Regions from separate parts of the Desulfitibacter alkalitolerans DSM 16504 genome, predicted to be linked through region 4. Evidence: riboswitches for the same ligand, from Rfam matches in the RefSeq annotation. Region 4 holds a riboswitch; each other region holds the start of a gene.
What was found. Region 4 has a riboswitch for cyclic di-GMP ahead of flgB (flagellar basal body rod protein FlgB). Riboswitches for the same ligand answer to the same signal wherever they lie in the genome.

Region 1: another riboswitch for cyclic di-GMP. It lies ahead of K364_RS25590 (TasA family protein); the one in region 4 lies ahead of flgB (flagellar basal body rod protein FlgB).
Region 2: another riboswitch for cyclic di-GMP. It lies ahead of K364_RS24815 (hypothetical protein); the one in region 4 lies ahead of flgB (flagellar basal body rod protein FlgB).
Region 3: another riboswitch for cyclic di-GMP. It lies ahead of K364_RS24800 (hypothetical protein); the one in region 4 lies ahead of flgB (flagellar basal body rod protein FlgB).

What each region holds. Positions count from the first base shown of each region.
Region 1 covers NZ_KK211100.1:891,501-897,322, reverse strand. The annotation lists gene K364_RS0110160 (AfsR/SARP family transcriptional regulator) at 1-695, shown strand, start outside; gene K364_RS23580 (hypothetical protein) at 957-1,223, shown strand; gene K364_RS25595 (ICP22 family protein) at 1,243-2,712, shown strand; gene K364_RS0110145 (signal peptidase I) at 2,724-3,401, shown strand; cyclic di-GMP riboswitch class I at 3,511-3,600, shown strand; gene K364_RS25590 (TasA family protein) at 3,654-4,409, shown strand; gene K364_RS0110135 (TasA family protein) at 4,516-5,778, shown strand.
Region 2 covers NZ_KK211104.1:171,702-177,523, reverse strand. The annotation lists gene K364_RS26840 (hypothetical protein) at 57-659, opposite strand; gene K364_RS0118985 (hypothetical protein) at 725-1,432, shown strand; gene K364_RS0118980 (TolB-like translocation protein) at 1,670-2,803, shown strand; cyclic di-GMP riboswitch class I at 3,083-3,166, shown strand; gene K364_RS24815 (hypothetical protein) at 3,350-3,853, shown strand; gene K364_RS24810 (sensor histidine kinase) at 3,846-4,745, shown strand; gene K364_RS24805 (accessory gene regulator ArgB-like protein) at 4,708-5,361, shown strand; gene K364_RS26415 (cyclic lactone autoinducer peptide) at 5,354-5,488, shown strand; gene K364_RS0118950 (LytR/AlgR family response regulator transcription factor) at 5,503-5,822, shown strand, end outside.
Region 3 covers NZ_KK211104.1:165,064-170,885, reverse strand. The annotation lists gene K364_RS0118940 (C39 family peptidase) at 186-878, shown strand; gene K364_RS0118935 (hypothetical protein) at 998-1,534, shown strand; cyclic di-GMP riboswitch class I at 1,905-1,988, shown strand; gene K364_RS24800 (hypothetical protein) at 2,390-2,893, shown strand; gene K364_RS26835 (hypothetical protein) at 3,205-3,378, shown strand; gene K364_RS0118915 (hypothetical protein) at 3,599-4,030, shown strand; gene tnpA (IS200/IS605 family transposase) at 4,234-4,557, shown strand; gene K364_RS0118895 (transposase) at 5,668-5,822, shown strand, end outside.
Region 4 covers NZ_KK211100.1:348,945-354,766, forward strand. The annotation lists gene fliG (flagellar motor switch protein FliG) at 1-523, opposite strand, end outside; gene fliF (flagellar basal-body MS-ring/collar protein FliF) at 556-2,085, opposite strand; gene fliE (flagellar hook-basal body complex protein FliE) at 2,154-2,450, opposite strand; gene flgC (flagellar basal body rod protein FlgC) at 2,459-2,887, opposite strand; gene flgB (flagellar basal body rod protein FlgB) at 2,890-3,300, opposite strand; cyclic di-GMP riboswitch class I at 3,530-3,617, opposite strand; gene K364_RS0107430 (hypothetical protein) at 3,716-4,132, opposite strand; gene K364_RS0107435 (hypothetical protein) at 4,203-4,733, opposite strand; gene K364_RS0107440 (glutaredoxin domain-containing protein) at 4,869-5,126, shown strand; gene K364_RS0107445 (HD-GYP domain-containing protein) at 5,269-5,822, opposite strand, start outside.

The DNA.
Region 1 (5,822 bases), 540 kb from region 4:
AACTTTTAAAAGAACAAAAACGTTATCTGGAAATACTTCCAATTTGCGAAAAGGTTTTAAAGCATGAGATGTTTGAGGAAGAGGCTCATTTCAGATATATTGAAGCTCTAGCTGCAGCAGGTAAAATCAAACAGGCAAAAAACCACTATAAATATGTTGAAGATATATTTGAACGTGAAATGGGGGTTAAGCCCTCTGATGCTCTAAGAAAGTTGTACCGACTTTTGTTTGGGGAAATCAGCAAAAATGGAATTGATATATCAACTATTTCAGAAAGCCTGAGGGAAGAGTTCTATTCAAATGGACCCATGTTATGTGAGCCGGACATTTTTAAATTTCTTTATCAGCTGGAAAAAAGACGTTCAGAAAGATATGGCCAAACAGCGTTTTTGGGGTTATTAACCTTATCCATGCCCGACTATACCCTGCCGCCAAAAGGCATGCTGAAAAATGGTGCTGAAGAATTAAGGCAGGTACTTTTATCAAGTCTTCGTAAAGGTGATGTAGTTACGGAGTGGAATGAAGCACAGTTTTTATTAAGCCTGCCTGGACTGAACGTTCAGCAGGCCCATAAGGCTTTGGATAGAATACAAAATAGATTTATGTCAGCAAGAAAGAATATAAATTTAGTTTTGCAGAGAAAAATAGAAGAGGTACTGCCCTCCAGTAATTTTTTTGAAACTAGACCAGGTTAACAGGAATTATATTTTTACTTCATTAAGATTAAAGAGGCCTTCGGGCTTCTTTTTCTTTATGCTGTTATGCAAACCAGCATGTATCCAAGAAATAACTTATAAATAACCAATAAATAACTCCAAAAAAACCATCATATAACTCCAAAAGAACAGTCATATAACTACCAGGTGTTAAATTTATAGTAACTTAAATTTACAGCTTGCCAATACAATTTACTATATAAAAAACCTGATGTTAACACCTTGCTAGGGGGCTAGAATATGTTTCATTCTGATGTCAACAAGTATACATGCAAAATGGGAGGCTCCACTTTTCTCATTAGAATACACTTCAAGCAAAACAGCAACTGGCAGGGGACAATTCAATGGCTGGAGATGAACAAGACCATTCCCTTTAGAAGTGTCTTGGAATTAATATTTCTTCTTAATGAAGCAGTTGAGCAAACCCCATCTGCAAGCGGGGAACTGGACTTTCGTTCCTGGAATAATATAGAACTTGAGAATAGTTACTCAGATGACAATAAATAGCAAAGTGAGGAATTAGGCCATGAGAAAAACAAAACTCGAGAAACGACTGGAAGCGCATAGAAAAAGGGAAGAGACAATGAGAGTTATTAAGGCTACCTTCAAAGGGACACTGAAAAATACATCAGTTTTTGTTATGACAGCGGCACTAATCGCATATCCACTACATTTTCCAAAGACCAGTGCATACTTCACCTCACCAAAAATTCAATCAAATACCATACAGTTTGTTTTTGAAACCCTGAAAATTAATGTATCTGTTCAATTTATTCTCGGCTCATTCTTTGCTCACTTGAATTTTCCAGGATATAACGTAAATGATATTGACTTGACAATAGTAGAACTCAGCTTTAACGGCAAAACAACTTATGCCAAGACCTGGTGGGTTGAGGAGGATAAGATAGTAGTTGAGTTTGAATGGGACGAAGTAGAAAAATGGCTTGAAGAGTTGGGTCCTGAGGAAAGCAATCCATACTTTGAGATTTCTGGAGAAGGCATATATCAGGGAACAAGGTTTTTGTTTAATGGGTCAAACATAGTTCCCTACACTATAGAAGAGCAGGAATTGATTTTATTTATAGAAGGCCCAGACTATATTGAAGTGAATGAAGATGGTGCTGCAGAGCGATACACTGTGGTTGACCAGGAAGGCAATGAGGTTTCTGGAATTGAATGGGCAATTAAAGACCAGATAGATGGAATAACAATCAGCCAAAATGGAGTAGTTACATTGATAAATACCATTTCAGCTGAGGAGTTTATCATAGTTGCATTGCTTATGGAAGAAGGTATTGAAAAGGCAATAGCTGAAAAAACCGTTCAGATTGATATAGTAATGGAAGAATTGTTAGAAGAACCAGAATTATTAGAAGAACCAGTTGAGGAAGAAGAACTAGATGAGGAGTTAATAGACCCAGATCAATTAATTAGAGATGAAGACGGTGAAGAAGTAACAGACGATGGAGAAGGCACAGACGATGGAGAAGTAACAGACGATGGAGAAGGCACAGACGATGGAGAAGGCACAGACGATGGAGAAGTAACAGACGATGGAGAAGGCACAGACGATGGAGAAGTAACAGACGATGGAGAAGGCACAGACGATGGAGAAGTAACAGACGATGGAGAAGGCACAGACGATGGAGAAGTAACAGACGATGGAGAAGTAACAGACGATGAAGAAGTAACAGACGATGGAGAAGTAACAGACGATGGAGAAGGCACAGACGATGGAGAAGTAACAGACGATGGAGAAGTAACAGACGATGGAGAAGTAACAGACGATGGAGAAGGCATAGATGGTGAAGAAGTAACAGACGATGGAGAAGGCGCAGACGGTGGAGAAGGCACAGACGGTGAAGAACGCACAGACGGTGAAGAAGGCACAGACGATGAAGAAGGCACAGACGATGGAGAAGGCATAGACGATGGAGAAGGCATAGATGGTGAAGAAGGCATAGATGGTGAAGAAGAGCCATATAAGCAGACATAAGGGGTGAACTCATGGAAGATAAAAGCAGCATTACACAAATAGCAGAAGAAAATGACCTGATAAAAAATGAGGATGTGAACAATGAAGATAAAAAACCAAAGAAGCTTTGGAAATCAATCTTCAATATAATAGGCAATACGATATTTGTGATTTCTCTTATTCTCATAGGCTTTCTGGTCTTTTCAATGGTGCAGAGCAAGATTTCCGGAGGGCCTCCCACAATAGCAGGGCATCAAATGTATATTGTTGCCGGTGGCAGTATGAGTCCGTCCTTTGAGGCCGGCAGCCTGTCCATTGTAGAGATGGTTGAACCTATTAATTTAGGTGTGGGTGACATTATTACCTATAGAGACAACAATAATGTTGGAATTACCACTCACAGGGTCATGGAAATACACAATGAAAGCGGCAGCCTTAGTTTTACTACTCGAGGAGATGCCAATGATGTTAACGACCCTCATCCTGTACTTGCGGAGAATATTATTGGCAGGGTAAGCTTTACTATTCCCTATATAGGGCTTCTAATGAACTTTGGTCAGTCAAAGACGGGCTTGCTAACCCTGGTGATTATTCCAGGAATACTTCTCATCATATTTGAACTTCGAAATCTCATGAAGTATGCAGCGCAGGCTGAAAAGGAAAAAACCAGTAAAAAAGCCCAAAATACTTTGACCAGCAAAGATACATAATTAAAGGTCTAGGCATCTATGAGATGGCATTTAATATCTGGGTTTTATGAAGGGATGTGATAGTGGAGGAAGATTAAAGAACGTATTATTTAAATTGTCGGCATTTGTACGATGAAAAAGGCAAACTCGTCGAAAGGCGGGGACGCAAAGTCATAGGGCCTTTCTTATATATATGTAGAATGGCAGCCTGACCGCCATTATTAGGAGATGGAGTATTAAAAAAACCAATTTCTAAAAAATGGAGGGAAAGAAATGATTAAAAGTAGAATGTTAGTTAGTATGTTGGTAATTGCTTTAGCGGCTGCTCTTATTGGTGGTGCAACAATGGCGTGGTTTACAGACACAGATACTGCAGGAGAAACTACATTTACAGCCGGCACATTAATTGTGGATGTTAGTAAGGGTTTAACTGCATTTAACAATTTGCTTCCAAATGCATCCAAGCACGGCAACATGAACCCTGGTGATGTTTATGATGAAATAGAAATTATTATTGAAAACGATGGAACCAAGAACTTTGCATGGTTTGGCAACTGGACAGCTACTGCGGTAGATGAAACAAAAACTGACGTTTTATTAGATGCAATCTACATTAAAACCATGAAAATGGAATTTTTAAGGCCTGATGCAACTGCGTGGGAGCCTGCAGATCAGTTTATTACTAACGGCGTTGGCTCTGGACTTTACCCAGGTTGGTATAATACTCTGGCAGCCGGCAGCACATTCGGTGTAGTATCACTTCGCAGCTGGATAGACAATAATGGCATGGGATCTACTCCCTTTGAACACATGGGTGCTTTAAGACCTGGTTACAAGTACAAGTTAACTGTTCAGTTTGGTTTCCACCACCTTGCTGACAATAACTATCAGGGTGATGTAGCCAGTCCAATAAACGTTGGATTTGCTGTAGAAGCACATCAGGTAAATGTGGACGCTCTTAATGCATTCCAGCCAAACTTTGGTACTTGGCATTACAACTGGTTAATGGATCAACTAGCCAAGCAATAGTGTAGGAAATAAACATAGCCCTGTAATTTAAAAATAGGGGATGGTGTGGGGACCATATGGCTTCCCGCACCTACTCCCTAATGTAAGCAAGAAGGGAGGGAAACTAGTGAATGCAAGAAAAGCAATACTAATGGCAGTAATAGTGATAGTACTGGCTGCAGCCATGGTTGGTGGAGCAACAATGGCCTGGTTTACAGATAGTGCTAGTTCAGGAGATGTAGAGTTTACAGCTGGCACTTTACGCATCGATGCCAATACTGCATACTTTTATGGCGTTGAGTATAAAAATCCTGAAAACCAGCGTGGAACCCTTTACGAGATTTTTGTAGACGATGATAATGATACCGTTAGCTACAGCAAATTGTATGACTCGACCAGGACAGCTTTAAATGCCCTTGCATATGATAGGAAAAACAAGCGTCTATATTATGCCGATGGAAACGGGAACCTTTTTTATTATGACTTTAACACAGGTCAAGGTGACAAATCCGCTGGTAAGCTTTTCCCAGCCAACACAAAGATTTTTAACGCTGCTTTTGGCCTTGGATACTACTGGTTTGTCAAAGAAGGAAGCGATGATCTCTACAAGGTAAGCTTCAACTCTAATGGAAGTATCGCCCAGGTAGTCCTGGCCCATGAGAATTTCACTGGTAATCCTAATAGACGTTTTGGTTTTGGTGATATTTCCATGGATATGAGGGATGGGATTATATACGGCAGTACAACAGGTCCCGGCAGTTCTAATAGATTGTTTTTCTCATATAATGTCTATACTCAGGATTATATAGAATATGCAGGAAATGCAAACAGTTTGCAAATCGCCTTTGGTGCAAATGGTGTGCTTTATGGAACAGTGACCAGAGATTATGATTGGTATAGAGTGGACACATCAACCGGTACGAGGACTTTCTTCTATAAGAGTGATCTTATGTTCGGAGATTTAGCATCTAACCATCAAAACAACTGGAACCCTGGAGATTGTGAATTAGTAAATTATGAATTTAAAAACATAGGTACCAAGAATATGGTCTTTAGATTTACCCCCAGTATTGAATGGAGTGGCAATTTAGACCTCAGCAACATTGACATAGAACTATGTGACAATTCTAATGATTGGGTCAGGTTTGGAGATACATTCTATTATGTGGGTGCTCCTCTTGCTCCAGGAGAAAATGCAGCTCTTTGCCTAAAGGTGTGCCTCAGTGGACCAGATACAGACAACGAGTATCAGGGTGCAACATTAACCCTTGGGGGAGAAGTGGAAGCAGTACAATCTTCCAACAATGCTCCATATTATCAGTGGAATCTTGGAGACAGTGGCAATCCAACGCAATTACAGCAGCTTTATGACTATTTACTTCCACAATAACCACTAGAGATAACAACAAAAAAACATGTATTTAGAGTATTTAA
Region 2 (5,822 bases), on a different contig from region 4:
TGTTGGAAGACATTTTTCTAACCAGGTCTTAAAATATGCTTTTTTTAATGCTATAATTATTTGCAAAGAGTAAGGAAAGTTTTGTTGGTTGTTTCGTAAAATTTTTGTGAGAAGGAGTTCTCTTGGTCGGGGTCATCCTTCATCATAACCACTAACTTCTTTGCTCTTTCTTTTGCTGAAAGGGTAGCTTTTGGTAGCTCTAGCCCAGGATTTAGTTGGCGTAATCCGGTCTGGATTAGGCTTAAGTTCTGCATAAACCTTTTCATGTAGTGGTACACAAGCTGTCTTGAAAGATTTAGACCATCATTTATACTATTAAGCTTATCTAGGCAGGCCTTTAGCGTTCCTCTACGCAAAAAGGCTTTTTCTATGTACAAAAGGATTTCCTTTAACCCATGAACAAATCTTGGTAGGCAAAAGCTTGGCAAGTATGATATGGTATGGCCGCAGAGGGGGCAGATATAGCGCCTGATAAAGATTTTATCCCTGAAGATATTAGTAATCAAATGCCTTTGATAAAATCCATGCTTCTTAAACTTTACTACCTTATTACAATCTTGGTTGTGACACCTCCTAAAAGGTGGTAGAGGAAATGGATAATCTTTCCCTTTTTTGACGTATTCCTCTATACCTTCTATTACTGTAAAAAATATTTGCATGTAAAATCACTCTCCTATGCAAAATATTTTACAATAAACAATCCTACTGTAAAGTGAAAATATTTTTGCACTTTCCAGTAGGATTACTCTTTTGTGTCACCTATTTTAATGTGATAATATTAGGCCGAATTTCCCATATTAATTTGATAAGCTACAATTGGGTAAAATTTGATGTTTCTGATATTCAAAAAGTTGCAGATGGAAAATTTCCTGGTGTTGATAAGGATTCAGGAAAAGCCCTTCTCCGAGCTTACTATCTGGAAGGTATACGTGACAAGTATCATAAGATTGGAGACATTAAACCCCTTTTTATGATTAATAAGGAAACGAATGAATTTGTTGTAGGATTTCTACACAAGGATGATACAGTGACACTTGTAAGTGTTAAAGATTATTTAAATCAAGATGATTTTTATATAACCCCCAGCTATGATGCCAGCTTTAATATTTGGGGGGCTAGTTTTCTAAATGAAGGTTTAATATGGGATGAAAGTATGTATACAATCGTAGCTGATGGTTTCAGCTTAACAGATGCAGATAAACTTGACAGAATAATAGTTACTCTTGATATTTATGTGAACGGAGGAAGAAAAGATTATACAAGCAAAACAGCATATAATGATTACTATGTTTCTTTAAGCAATACCTATGGGCACCCTCAACCTATAGGTGATGATGGTCACCTATGGGAATTGATATGTAGTCATTGGGGAATTTTAGGGGAAGAAATAGGCTACAACAGTAGCGGAGATATCCTCTATATAAGCAATTAAGAATCTAATAAGAAGAGCATCACAACGATGCTCTTCTTATTATAAAAGCAGCTAAAGTACTTAGTGGGTTCTCGCTGTTCGGCTTTTTTAAACCAAATTTGAGCATTAAATTTTTCAGCACAATATTTTAAACATTTAAATTTTCACACAGTTTATTAAAATTTAGTAAAAATGTTGTATTATATAGTTAATCATTATTATTCAATTAGTTAGCCATTTTATAAGGAGAAAAGCTTGATGATTAAAAAAATTTTCTTACTTTTATTAATTGCAAGTGTACTCTTAATTGTTAGTTGTGATACTTCAAAAGTAGGTGATAGTACACCTAGTAACCTGGCAGATTTACCAATAGAAAATAAAGCATCCAACAGTATAATACAAAGCATATCCCACAAAGCTCATAACGGTTTTACAATAAAAGAATTAACAACCCATGACCCAAAGGAGTATTTAATGGGTAATATAAGCTTTGTTAATCTGGTGGATGAAACAGTATTTATCGGATTCACAAGTCTTAATCAACCTGAGGTAACAATATTGGGATATAATCTAGAAACAAACTCACAAAAGGAGATTTATAATGGATTGGGCTCAATTCATTTTCATTCAGGAATAAAAATAATTAATGATGAAGAGTTGGCAATTCAACTCATTAACAGGATATTATTTATAAATAGGTATACCTTAGAAATCATTAGTGAAACGGTACTAGATGAAATTTGGGAGTATGACCTTTCTTATGATGGAACTAAGATTGCTTACGTTCAAGAAGGTGATTTATATATATCAAATTTGGATCTTTCAGATTCAAAATTACTGGTTAATGGTGTAATGTGTACTGACCCTAATAGCGACTTTTATGGATTTTACACAAAGTTTCCATTGCATCCAAGATGGTCTCATAATAACAAGCTCTTACTATATATCAAAGAGGGTTATGAAGGAGCCGATGGAATCGGAATATTAGATTTAGATAGTGCCACGCAGAGATCTATAAAGTTTGAAAACATGCTCTTCAGTCCATCATATGCTGAATGGTTTTTTCATGATAAACAAATTCTATGTTCCCAGATGCGTGGTGAAAGAAATGCCATTTTAGTTGATCTAGCAAATAATGAGCTAGTTTCCATAGAACAAATCAGCTGGTCTGGGGACTATATACCAAGTCCCAAGGAAAACAAGTTTGTCTATATTAAAGACCCTTTACAGTTGTATATGTTTAACATGGATACCAGAGATAATTTTCCCATTACTCAAGCTTTGGAGGCAATTCATAATTTCACATGGAGTCCTGATGGAAAATATATTGTTGTCCATGCAAATGTTGGAATTTTGCTAATCGAAGTCAATAAAATATTAAAACGAGAATAAAATGGCGAAGGGTTCATTTAGAGTCAAAATTAGAAAAGATAAAATATTTCCTAGACTTCCAATATGTATCAAGAGTTATGAGGATTATGTTTTTTAAGTGTCAGTGAAGCCCAAAAAGCGAAAAGTTTTAAACCAAAGGGTAAGGTTCAATTTTAAGAGCACTGTAAAAAGTTGTCGCAGTCTCCTCATAGTATAAGGCATTATTAGGACAAAAAATAAAAATTTAGCAAAAATGGAACTTTTAAAGTTTTGTTACGTCTAATAAAATAATACAATATTGAAAATTAGTGGCAAAGCCATTGAAAGATGGTGACGCAAAGCCATGGGTCTAAAGCTAAAAGCCATGACTGCCAGGTTGCAAAGTCAAAAAGCTGTTCAACAGGATTACCTGGGACAGCTTTTTTGTATTTTTGGACTAACCTAAAATACAAGAAAACGAAGTTTTTGACATTAAAAGCGAAGTTTTAGACATTAAAAACGAGGAATTAGACATGACAAAAAGGAAAGGCTTGAGGTATATCAAAATATCTAAAAGGGGGAGATAAAATGGATAGGATGCCATTAGTTGCAGTATTTTTTATATCTATACCTGAAGAAATCATGCTTACAGCTCTTGGACTGCTGCTATTTGGAATTAAACCACCACTTAAGAAGCTGATCTTTATTGGAGTAATACAAGCAATCATATCATATCTTGTTAGAATGCTGCCAATTGTTTTCGGGGTTCATACCTTGCTGCAGGGCCTATTATTTACAGTAGTTATCTGGTTAATATTAAAAATTCCCTTTAGAGTAGCACTGGCAGCCATGCTGGTAAGCATATCAATCTATACGGTAATAGATGCAACCATTGTACCAATACTTTTAGAAACTACTGGCATTTCCCTGGAAACTATTTTGGCTAGTGCAAAACTTAGAATTCTCTTCTTTTTGCCCCAGGGGGCAGCCATGCTGCTGATAGTACTTCTTGTTTATTATTTTGATTTTAAATTAATAGACTATAATAATACCATTAAATACCATAATTATGAGGAAGGTAAAGATGGATAAAATTCATAGAACACTTTCTATAATTCTCATTATTACAATTCAACTTATCATACTAGCCCTCTTAAATCTTAGCAATTACATTTCAGGACAAGGAGCATTTGCAACAGGTACATTAAGCAGCTTTATGTTTCCCATGAACATTTTGCTGGGAATACTGGCTATAGCCTCAATTGTACTGGTGCGCCGAATAATGGAATCTACAGAAGAAGAGGTAAGAAAACAAGTGCAGCTTGAAAATATTGAAAATCTTGAAAGCTTAATTAATACCATGAGGAGCCAAAGGCATAGCTTCAACCACGAACTGCAAACTGTTTATGGACTTCTAGCAGTAGAAGAATATGCAGAAGCAAAAAAGTATCTAGAGAGGACCATGTCAGAAATAGCTGTAACCAATAACCTTATTAGACTAGATGACCCTGGAGTAAGTGCTCTATTACATGTCAAAAGCAGCCAAATGGAAAGTCTGGGCATCAAATTCGAAATAAGCATAAAATCCAGATTAAAAAATCTTCCTCTAAAAACTCATGAGATTAATCTTATCCTGTCAAACCTTTTGGATAATGCAATGGAAGCCTTATCAATGGGAACTTCACAGGAACCTACCATAATCCTGGACTTGACCATGTGTCAAAACAATTGTGTTTTATCAGTTACTAATAACGGACCTGGCGTTGACACTAGTATAAAGAATAAGCTCTTTTTGCCTGGCTTTACTACAAAAGTTAAAAATAAGGGGATGGGGCTTTATATTGTCAAAGACATTATAGAAAAGCACAATGGCAAAATAGTTGTTAACTCAGATAGCCACTGGACCACCTTTGTAATAAAAATACCTATAGATGGGAGGCACCATCATGAACCTTCGCCTTTTCTCACAAAAGCTGGCCTATAGTCTTGGAAATAAACTTTATTATGACCAAGATAATGTAGATGTATTAAGATATGGTTTTGAAGTTATAATAACAGGTTTATTAAAAATGTTTATTCTTTTTTCACTGGCATTTCTACTGGGTATTCTTCCCCATGTTTTAGTTATTTTTGTCACATCAGGAGTTTATCGCTTGCTATCTGGTGGAGTGCATTGTGCAACTTATGGTCGGTGCCTGCTGTTTGGTCTGGTAATTTTCCTGGGCATGGGAAAGCTTGCCCAAAGCTTGACCTTTACAAGCTTTGTAACCATTATTCCCATACTGGCTTGTATTACTCTTATTAGCTTGTTTATCAGTTTGAAATGGGCTCCTGCTGAGACTAAGAATAAACCCCTTTCTCTTCAAGAAAAATCCAAACTAAAAAAACTCACCTTGATATGGATCTTTATATGGGCAATTCTAATAACCACCTGTCTCTTAATATTTCCGTTGAGCCAGATAAGCTCACTTGTAATGGCCAGTATGCTCGCCCATATAACCCAGGCCCTTAGCCTTACCCCCACAGGATACAGGGTTGTAGGCTTTATAGATAAATTAATGGGCAGTATCTTTAAAGAAAGGAGGGAGGCAAATGTTTAGTAAAATAGGCAAAGTGATTTTAATACAATGTGCTGCTGCGGTAATGCTTGTTGCAGGCTGGGCAGTACAACCAGCCAGTTTAGTAACCTGGTATCAGCCTGAAGTTCCAAAAATGCTTAGGAAGTAGAGTGAGGTTTTCAGATGAGGGTATTAATAGTTGAAGATGATCCTAAAATGAGACTCATCCTAAAAAAGAGTTTAGCAAAACTACCTGGAACAGAAATAGTAGGTGAGGCAGTAAATGGTGTTGAAGCTGTCAAAATGACAGAAACCTTAAACCCACAGGTAATATTTATGGATATAGACCTGCCTGAAAAAGACGGAATTGAAGCTTCACGAGAAATCCAGGACATCAATCCTGATATTTTTCTAATCTATGCTACAGGCCACAGCACCTATATGCAGGAGGCTTTTGAGCTATATGCCTTTGATTACCTTTTAAAGCCTTACAAGCTTGAACG
Region 3 (5,822 bases), on a different contig from region 4:
GGTTTAAGCTTATTCTAAACCTTTCCCAGCCTGAAGTAAAGAGATTAAGAGCTGTGGAGGTGGTGTTTATGAGGGTTTTTGTGGTAAAAAAGTAATTTTGGTAAAATCGAAAAATATCTTAATGAATATATAGGTGCCTATGTTTGTGTGATAAATAATTAAAATTTTCACTAGGAGGTTTTAGAATGAAAAAAACAGTTTTAACCCTGATCGTTTTGACAACTCTATTAGTATCAAGTGTGGGTTTAGCCGATTTTATTGAATATGATAAAGAATATATACCATTTGATAATTATCGTATGGAACCGTCTGTAAGTGGTAAATATGCTGAACCAAGGTCTGACATAGGAATTCAACAAATATACAATGTCTATATCCCTACAACACATTTTTATCAAAAGGATGAGGAGTGGAAAGATGACATCATGGAGTGGAGGGGTCAAACTTTGGGAGATGCAGGCTGTATTGTCACATCTTTTGCTATGAATATGAGATCATATGGTAGACAAACTGACCCCAAAAGAGCTAACATTGATATGGGTGATTCCTCTAACCCGTTTGTCTGGAACGATGCACCAAATAAAGCTGGATGGGGATTAGTATATCTTGATACTTTAGAATGGGATGCATCTAGAGAGGTTTTTTATAATATAGCTCTAAATGCATTATTGGATGGCGTGCCTGTAATTGTAGGTTATAAACAAGCCACTAGTGATAGATCACATTATGTTTTAGTAAACTACTTATATGGAACAGGATACAATCTAAGTGATTATTGGGTGACAGACCCTGATTCTAGCAGTTCAAGCCTAATACGGTTAAGTACTTTAATAGGGGATAGACCTCTAAGGAATGTAGCGGTTTATCCACCTAAATAATATGTTATAATGTAGATAGGTTGCTAAAGCAATGCATTTTCATGGGGGGTGCAGCTATCAAAATAATTATTACCTTGTTAATAATGCTATTTCTGTCTATAGGGTGCTCCTATAACGCAATGGATGAACAAAAATACAAAAATACCACAATGGCAAAAAAAGACTTAAAAGAACAATTAAATGATGATCATTCTAATAAAGGAACAAGCATAAATGAAGTTAATGATACTCTGGACAGAGATAAAACATTGAATAATGGAACTGAAAGAAAAGTTATTGAAATTTCGACTTCGTACTATAACCCAACTTATAATTTCTGGATAGATATACCAACCATATGGGAAGATGCTTATGAAATAGTTGAAAAAGATTCTAAGGTAGAATTTTACTTTATTGTATGTGGAGATATTAAGGTTAAAAACTTTACAATTTATGCATGGACACATGAGGAATTTGAAGACTTGTTGGAAACAATGGGTTCAGACAGATTCTTCATTGAACAAGAGGTGTTAGGCAAGAATAGAGATTATGGTTTCCACATGATAGCTGAGATTTCTTTAGATGCTCTGATAGAATCTGAAGAGTGTATACAGGAATGGAGAAAGTTGGGTACCATTAATTTTTATGAAATGAGAGAATTGATTCGTTTAGAGTAATAAATTTAAATCCTTGCAGGTTCTACAGCCGTCAAGGATTTTTTTTGGAACTAACTTAAAATACAAGAAATTTTAACATTAAAAACGAAGTTTTGGACATAATAACTAGGATTTTGACATGGCAGAATGAAATGACTTTAAGAACCATATATCCCAGATTATATATGTTTGATAATAATGGAGTCAAAATTAGAAAAGATAAAATATTTGCTAGACTTCCATTATGTATCAAGAGTGATTATGTTTTTTAAGTGTCAGTGAAGCTCAAAAAACGGAAAGTTTCAAACTAAAGGGTAAGGTTGAATTTTAAAAATTTAGCAAAAATGGAACTTTTAAAGATTTGTTACGTCTAATAAAATAATACAATATTGAAAATTAGTGGCAAAGCCATTGAAAGATGGTGACGCAAAGCCATGGGTCTAAAGCTAAAAGCCATGACTGCCAGGTTGCAAAGTCAAAAAGCTGTTCAACAGGATTACCTGGGACAGCTTTTTTGTATTTTTGGACTAACCTAAATTACAAGAAAACGAAGTTTTTGACATTAAAAACGAGGTTTTAGACATTAAAAGTGAGGAACTTGACATGGAAGATAGTATTAAACGTTAATTTATGGTAGGTTTAAATCAATAACTTTGGGCAGACAACATGGTTTTTTAAAAAAATATTCCCGGGCAAATAGTGGCACCCTGGAAAGACCCATTTGCCCGGGAGTACACCCTCCTTTACCAAAGACAAGCTATCCCAGCCTGAAGTAAAGGAGAGATTACAGGTTAGGGGAGTGGTTATTTATGGGGGTTTATATATCTATTAAACTATTGAAATGAAAGGAGCATTAAATAGGAGGTGAAATATACAATGAATAAAGGAAAAAATACCATATTATTAACTGTTGTTATTCTTCTTGTTACTATATTAGGTTATTTTAGCATTAGCTACGCTATGGTACACGATGTATTTTTTCAAAAAAATTACAAAATAGATGAAACAGGCCAACTTATTTGTGCCAAAACTAATGAAATAATAACTGAAGAAAACTTTGATCCTTCCAAAGTTTACAGAGTTAATGAATATGGGCAGACCTATGGTTCCTCTCTTTTTGCAGTTTCTTTTGAAACTGAGCCTGACTTAATTCTTGCAAAAGGCATTGATGGCACATTAGGTTATGTTTATGCCACCGATTTATATGGAGAAGAACCAAAAAATCCTGAGGAGGCTCTCGCCATGCAGAAAGCAAATGCTGGTAAAGATCGAGTGATCCCGCTATATGCTTCTGATGGCAAAACTATAATAGCAGAATTCATAATGTATGCAATCGATATAGATGAGATTAATTTAATTACAGCAGAAGAAAAACATTAAAATATGAAGTACACACCAATCAGGAGAAATTCAGAGCAAAAGGCTGGAAAGAACAAAAGATGAGAAAATCGACATGGAAAACGAGATTTAGACATGAAAAGCGAGGAACTTGACATGGAAGATAGTATTAAAAGTTAATTTATGGTAGGTTTAAATCAATAACTTTGGGCAGACAACATGGTTTTAAAAAAATATTCCCGGGCAAATAGTGGCAACCTGGAAAGCTCCCTTTGCCCGGGAGTACACCCTCCTTTACCAAAGACAAAGGTGAGGTTTAAGATTTAGGGGTTGGCTGGATTGATGAAACAGAAATGATAGACTATCCTAGTGTTGGAGTAGATTATGTAAAATACGACCCAGAACCAAATGTTTACTATGATGTTCAACCTTGGTCATACTATGTATCCGCAAGAGTAAAAGTAGATTTGTCTAGAGGAAATGATGAGTGGTCCGTATATGTAGATTTTAAAGAAGAAGGGATTTAATACTTAGAAGCTAATCATTTTGCCTGCATACCAAGGGTTATATATATTCCCCTTGGTATGTAATTAAATTTTATAAATTAGGAATCATATATTTTTTATTTAAAATAGGGTAGAAACACTTAATTGCTTAATTAACGTTATCTTTGAAAGTGCTTAGATAGTTTTTATTGTTTTTTAAATAAAAACTGTGATATTTTATGTTTAAGGGGGTTAATGTAGAATGCATAGAACTTCGTATGCTATTTTATTTTTTCTTGTTAGCATAGTACTATTAGCTGGCTGCAGCTCAAAGGAATATATTTACCAAAATAATAGGTTTTATGGTGAAGGCCAATACTGGCAAGCAGAATATATAATTGAAAGCAAGAAAGATCCAGAAGATGGCAGTTTTAAAGAAAGCAAGTTTGAGTTTATAGTCATATATAAAGGAGATGTGTCTGAATTAAAATCAGTAGAGCAATTGCAAATGACCATTATAAATGACATTGATGAAGAAATATCCAAAATAATAAACTTTACGGATCCTCCAGATAAAAAGGTCTTCAGAATGTCTGGAGGCTCAAGTGGATCATATATTAGTGAAGATGATATATTTGAGGTAAATGTGGTTTGGGGTGATTTTGAAGAAAAATTCGAGATATTTCACAACTAAATTAAGTTATGCAAAAGCGGTTATTCCACCAATCTGGCTGGAACAGCCCTTTTTAGTGTTAAGGAGCACTGTAAAAAGGAAATGAGAGAATTGATTCGTTAGAGCTTTAGCTTTGAGAAGAAAAGTAGAAAAATCTACCTCCATTTGATAAAATAGTGCAGGTTTCGTCAGCCGCACTACAATAAAGGGAGGTAGATATCCGAATGGATACAGAAAGTTTATCACACACGCAGTGGAATTGTAAATATCACATAGTATTTGCACCTAAGTACAGAAGACAGGTGATATATGGAAAGATTAAAACTGCAATACCACCAAAAATGAGTATATCTAGTTTCATGGGTTATCTTAAGGGTAAAAGCTCACTCATGATATTCGACAGACATACAAATCTGAAGTATAAGTGTGGCAACAGGCATTTCTGGTGCAGAGGCTATTATGTGAATACAGTTGGCAGAAACAAAAAGGCAATAGAGCAGTATATCCGAAAGCAATTACAAGAGGATATAGCGTCAGAACAGATGTAATAATTTTAGAAGTATAAAAAGTCTTTATAATTGGGTTAAAATAAAAGAATATATTGAAAGAGGTGAGATACATATGACTTTTGGAATGCCTGAATGGATTATTACTATTATACTTGTATTTTTTGTGCTTTCTATTATTTGGTTTGTTTTTTTAAAAAAGAATTAGTCTTATGCTTATTTATGTAATACTATTTGCCTTAGGAGGTATGATGAATATTAAAAAGTATAATGTACACATAAAACCAGACAAAATTTTCTAAAACCTAAGTGAACCTGATATAATACAAGACAGGAAACTGTCAGTCGCAGCCTATAACCTCACTTATCTAACCGGTGAAAGTCCGGTCGTGACGATTTCCCATTCGGTCACGTAGTTATATCCAACTCTCGCTTAAGGTGACTTGGCGGGGGAAAGCTTGGAAGTAAACGCTCTGACTGCTCAATTAAGGGTAGGACTGACACAGAGAGCTAGCAATTTCTGGGGCCGTAGCATAAAGCGAAAACTGCTGCATCGAAAACGTCCCCTGCATGAAGTCAGTGGCAGGGAGTTGAGGGCGTCGAGTCTCACTGACGTAGACGAAGACTGGTAAGATTCTGGAAGTAATGGGAAGGTGCACAGAGTCTGCCCTCCGGTGTACGGGTTGCGGCACCAGAAAAAGGATAAGTGGGCAAAGTAGGGAAGGTCTCGGAACCAGCCAAGACAGTTCCGTATGGCAAAGACCGGGCATATAACCGAGAACCGGGAAATTGTTCGGAGGATTCGAGATTGGCAGATGAGGGCGTATTAAGCAATGACGGTGAGCGACAACATAACGACACCAGAGTCAAGGCCCTCTGGACTGAACGGCCTCTACAACAGCGAAACCTTGAAAGAGGGAGTTAACTAGCACAGAGGCGAAGGCACAGGTAAACCAAAAGAGAACTGCAGGTATACGGGAACTGCGTTTAAGTGTAGTGCACTTGCGGGAAGACCTTGTTGACCGACGGGCGTTCAGTTTGAAGCCGGATTGTGGGAAAACCCGATGTCCGGAATTTTAGAGAGGATCCAGGAAACAGGGCTTACGAGTCACTGCGCCTGGGTTCTACTCGGTGAAAGAAGGTTCGCATACAATGGTGAAAAGAAGAACATTTTCAGCAGAATTCAAAACTAAGCTTGTACTAGAATTACTCCGAGAAGAAAAGCAGCTCGGTGAGATTGCTCAAGAGCATGACATCAGTCCAAATCAGCTAAGAAACTGGAAAAAAGAGTTTCTGGAGAATGCACC
Region 4 (5,822 bases):
TTAATATCTCTGGCGAGGTTCTTTCCATTGTAGCTATTCTTCTAGTAATGTCTGTTTGCATTTCCTCTGGAAGCGAACTCAAAACTATTGCAGCCTGTTCGGGCTGTAGGTAGGAAAGTATTAGTGAAATGGTTTGGGGATGTTCATTATTGATAAAATTAACAAGTTGTTTGGGATCCGTTTTTCTAAGAAGATTAAAAGGCTTTATCCTTGATGCCTCTGTCAACCTTTTTATCAATTCGGAAGCCTTCTGAGGTCCAAGGGCTTTTTCTAGCACTTCTCTAGCATACTTTATGCCACCAGAGGCTATGTAGGTCTGGGCCTCATGAAGAACTAAAAATTCTTCAAAAATCTTTTTCTTTAATTCAGGATCAACAGTAGTTATATTTGCAATCTCAGAACTAATCCTCTCTATATCCTCTTCTCTAAAGTTCTTAAGTACCTTGGCAGATACTTCTGGTCCAAGGGCAATAAGCAATATCGCAATCTTCTTTATTCCTGTCAGTCTACTTTCCTTGCTCACATAATACACCTACCCTAAACTCACAGTATAATTTAGTCTTCCATAAGCCACTGCTTCAATAATGCAGCTGTTTCTTCTGGTTTTTCCTTGGCCACTTTTTGTACTTTTTCCTGTTTTTTTACTGCTTCATCCTTTGGTTTAGGAGGTTCAATCTCTTCTTCCATCTGTGCTATAGGAATTGGCCTTTCCATAACCGGCTCTCTTTTAAAGGCTTCTCCAAGGCTTCTAATAATTATTAAAAGTAATATAAATCCCAAAATTATTGCTAAGGCCTTAAAACCCCAGCTTATATATATTTTAATTTGTTCCTCTTTCTTTTCTTGTAAGGCCATCATAGCCATCTGAGCTTCGGATTCCTGCAATGCTCTTTTATCAAACTCCATGCTCATTACTGCAATCTGGTCTCCCCTCTCTGGATTAAACCCTATTGCTGCAGCTACAACTTGTCGAATTGATTCAACCATTTCATCTGTTAGTGTACCGTCAATAGCTACAGCAGTTGATAGAGAAACAAGCCTTCCCGGAGCATAGACTACTGTCTCTTGAAGCTGATCTAGTTCATAGTTGGTTATTCTTTCGGAAATACTGCTACCACTATCCCCACTCTCTAATTCAGGATATATGGTGCCTAAATCCTGAAGATTATCCTGGCCTACAACCCCACCTTGCGTACGATTGACATGCTGCTCATCAATAGTTTGTTCACTTCGAATGTGGGATTGTCCGAATTCAATTCTTGTAACCTCCCGATGATCATAATCCAGGTCGGCATTGACCATGGTAACTGACTTACCACTGCCCAGCATTTGTTGTAAAAGAGCCTGAACTCTCTGCTCTAAATCCTTTTCGAACTTTCTTTTTTGTTCAAACTGTTTACCCTGGGAAACTATTATACCTCCCCCATCATCAAAAAGACCCTCGCTTAAAATAACACCCTGGGTATCAATAACGTGAACATTTTTGGGGTCCAGCTTATCCACACTTCCGGCAACCAAGTTTATAATTGCCATTACCTGATCCGGACGCAGGCTAGACATTGGAGCAAGCTTAACTACTATAGAGGCAGTAGCCTGCCCCTGTTCCTTTATAAATAAACTCTGCTCAGGAATAACTAAATGGACCCTGGCTTGTTCAACTGCTTCAAGCTGGATAATTGTTCGTCTAAGCTCTTCCTGTAATGCTCTTTGATAATTAAGCTGTCTTTCAAAATCAGTAATTCCCAGTTTACTCTGGTCAAATAATTCAAAGCCAGTACCTCCAGAAGCAAATACACCCGAGGCAGCAAGCTGCAGTCGCAGATCATAAACCTGATTTGCAGGAACCAAGATAGCAGTGCCTTGATTAGCTAGTTTGTATGGGAGACCCATCTCTTGAAGCCTGGCAACAACTTCTCCTGCTGCATTAGGTTCCATGCCCGTAAAAAGCTCAGCATACTCAACCTTTGTGAACCACTGTACAAAAAAAACAGCAGAAAGAAGCACTGCCACGGTCATAACAATCAAGATGGTCCTTTGATTCTTGGTCAAGGCTTCCCACTTTTCCCTAATAACTGATAAATTCATTTGCCATCTCAACCCCCACCAATTCTACATTACTAACGAATAAATATAATACAATGAAATAAAAATTACTAAATTTGCATTTTGCTTAACTCTTGGTAAGCCTCAACAAGTTTATTTCTAATCTGCAGGGTAAGCTGCATTGCAATCTCTGCCTTTTCAGTTGCTATCATAACCTGATGCAGCTCCACATCATCACCTACTATCATTTTTTTCGTTAAGTTATCAGCCTCTATTTGGAGTTCATTTGCTTTATTAAGGCTGTTTTTTAAAAAAGCTGAAAAGCTATCTTGCGATTCTTTAGATTTAATGTTTTCTGCCATGCGAGGCAGATTTAGAGGTTGTACCTGAAATAGTGATACTCTCATTTAATCCCTTAGCCCCTTCCTATTTCCAAGGCCTTTAAAGCCATAGTTTTAGTAGCATTTAAAACCGTAACATTGGCCTCATATGCTCTAGTTGCTGTTATCATATCAGCCATCTCTACTGCTAAATCAACATTGGGCATTGCAACAAATCCCTTTTCATTTGCATCTGGGTGACTGGGATTATAGACCATTCGCGGCGGAGACTGATCTCTAACAATTGCCGCAGCTTCTACACCCTTATTTATAAATTTCCTGCCATTATTAGTCATTTCTCTAACTAACTTTTCTTTAAAAACTACTGCTCTTTTTTGATATGGCCCACCATCAGAAGTTCTAGTGGTACTTGCATTTGCAATATTGTTGGCTACAACATCTAATCTGAGTCTTTCGGCTGTAAGTCCACTTGCACTTGTGTTTAAGGTATTAAACAATTTCATGCTTACCTTCTCCCTTCAGAAATTGTATGCTTCAGTATGCCTATTCTTTTATTCAACTGGGATATAAGGCTATTATAATATATTGAATTTGCGGCCATTTTGGTCATTTCCTGATCCAAGTCAACATTATTATTATCAGGTCTCATGCTTTGGGAATCATTTTGAAGAACTCTTGGTTTAATTTCTAAAAGGGCAGGATATTTATGAATATGTTCAGGATGGGTCCTTGTCAAACCAACACTACCAGACTTTTTTAATGCAACCCTTAACTCATTTTCAAAGCTAACCTCTTTCCTCTTATAACCTGGTGTGTTAACATTGGCAATATTGTTAGCTATGGCACTCTGCCTGACTGAAGAACCATCCAGGGCTTTTTGCAAGGCAATCATAACATCACTTCTTAACACATTCATAAAGGCCTCCTATAAAGCAGTTAGCAAACTGCAAAGTGTTAATCTAAACACTAAAAACCATTTATACCCAATAAGATAGATTCAACAGAATAACCAAATATCCTGCAAAATTTGACATGTTTTTTGTAAAAAATCGGCATTTAAAAAATGCTAATTACTGACAACTGTTCTACAAAAATAATAAACCTAATCAGCCATGACTCCAGCAGGCAGCTTAGGTTTAATAACCAATTGCAACCTGGCAGTCCTAGCTATCAAGAAGCCTTAGACCCATGGCTTTGCGTCACCATTTTTCAATGGTTTTGCCCATATATTTTGCTATAATAAGACAATATTCTATATTAAGTCTAATTTTCCTGCTAAGTCCTCCCACTTTTTGTAAAAAAATAAAAGCAGCTTATTCAGCCACTTCCTTTTATAATGACTCGTGTATTTTATCAACCCTATCCTTGTTGCCATCTATCTTGGTTTTAAGCAGATCTACATTGTCATAGGTAATCTGTTTGCCTTTTTCCAGATTAAATCGCAAATTATTGATTTCAGTTAAAATACCAAATAGACTGCTGTTGGGTATTTTATCAACAACCTGTTTGTCAAACTTTTCTATTCCCAGCAGTTTTACAATCTTCTCTTTTATTTCTTCAGATTGCTTTCCCAGCTGCTCTCTCAATTCTATATAATCATTAATTTCTTTTAATAACTGGTTCAACTCATTCCATTTTTCTTTCTGTATAAGCTCCTGCTGTTTAGTTAAAGCCTGGTTTATTTGCTTTAAAAGGTCATTTTGTATATATAAGCTCTGTAAATACTTATGTAAAACATTATTAAGCATACAACTGCTGACCCCCTCATTGTGCAGCATAAGACTCCACCTCAACCCACAATTAAAGCGTAAATTCATATTATATATTCTGTTCCCACTTGTCAAGCTTTTCCATGATTAAACCATATGTTTTTTGAGAAACTTCTGGCAAACCTCCCAAGAGTTCCTCCACTTGTCTAAAGCCTTCTTTTATAGCAGCTTTTAATTCATCAAGCTTTGATTTATCCCCTCCGCTAATAGCAACAGCAAACTCAACAATTCGATTGCTCACAGCCTCTGCCCCTAATGGCCCATCGTCAGCAATAAGCCTAGCAGCATCATTTCTTAGGCTTTCTTCTTCAGCAGCCTTTATCTGCCCATCTCCTCTTCCTTGGCCGCGTATTAACTCCGATACTATCCGTCTTAAGGTTTCGTAAGCCTTTTCACTTTCATTTTTTAACCTCTGTATAGACACCTGATCATACTTTGCAGGCTTTCCATAAGTAATATTTTCTTTGTTGGATGGAATGTAACCGTCCCCTTTTTCTAGCTTTTTGTTTACTTCCTTTTTTTCGTCCCTTTGCTTTTTTAACAAATAGTTCTCAGCCGGACTGAATGCTTGGATTTTCATTGGGCACACCCCCTTCACCCTATATATCGGCTGAACATTCCAATACTTTAGCGGTTTTACTGGAACAAAGGTGCAATTTGTGCTACAATTCATTGAAAACACCTTTCTAATATATAAGGATATGGAGGATAAGCTATGCAAAGCATTACAATTTACAGCACCATGAACTGCCCTTATTGTGTTGCAGCAAAGAACCTATGTATTAATAAGGGATTGGATTATAAGGAAATCGATTTGACTAATGACCCTGATGAGCTTGCTAGAATTAAGGAACAAACTGGGATGCTGACAGTTCCACAGATCTTCATAGGTGAGGAGTTCATAGGAGGATATACTGAATTAAGACAGCTAAATGATGCAGGTGAGCTGGATAAAAAACTCCTCAAGGATTGACACAGTTAAAGGTGCCCGAGGCACCTTTATTTAGTCTATTATAGATATTACTGCACCTTATACTCACCACTAATACAATCTGCTGTAACAAAAACCTATCTTTTTCTTCTAAAAAGGTTCAATTCTTTTTAATATATGCTTCTTAGCTGTGCAGCAGGGGGAGAACCTCGATTATATGTAAATTCCTTTCCTTGGCCAGATTAATAAAGACATTTTCTGTTTTAACAAGGGGTCTTGATATAAATTCTGTACTACTTACAAGAATTACAGATGCCTTTTCACCATTGCTTAGAATAACGTTATTTCCAATATAGCTGCTGGCTACATTATAAAGAAATGGCCGCAGATAGGTTATGTCAAACTGTCCTATACAATCATTTTCAAGATAATTCAAAATTGTAAAAGGGCATTCTTTTTTCGCATAAGGGCGGTCTGCAACCATTGCAGAATAAACATCAGCAATGGCCACAATTTTTCCAAATACACTTATCTTCCCACCATTTATGCCCATTGGATATCCTGTACCATCGTATCTTTCATGATGCATTAATACCCCAAGAACAACTTCTATTTCTAGATCAGTTATATTCTTTAATATTTCATATCCGTATTGACTATGCTTTTTAACCAGACTGTATTCTTGTGATGTTAATGAACCCGGTTTATCCAACAGATGCTTATCTATTTTTGATTTTC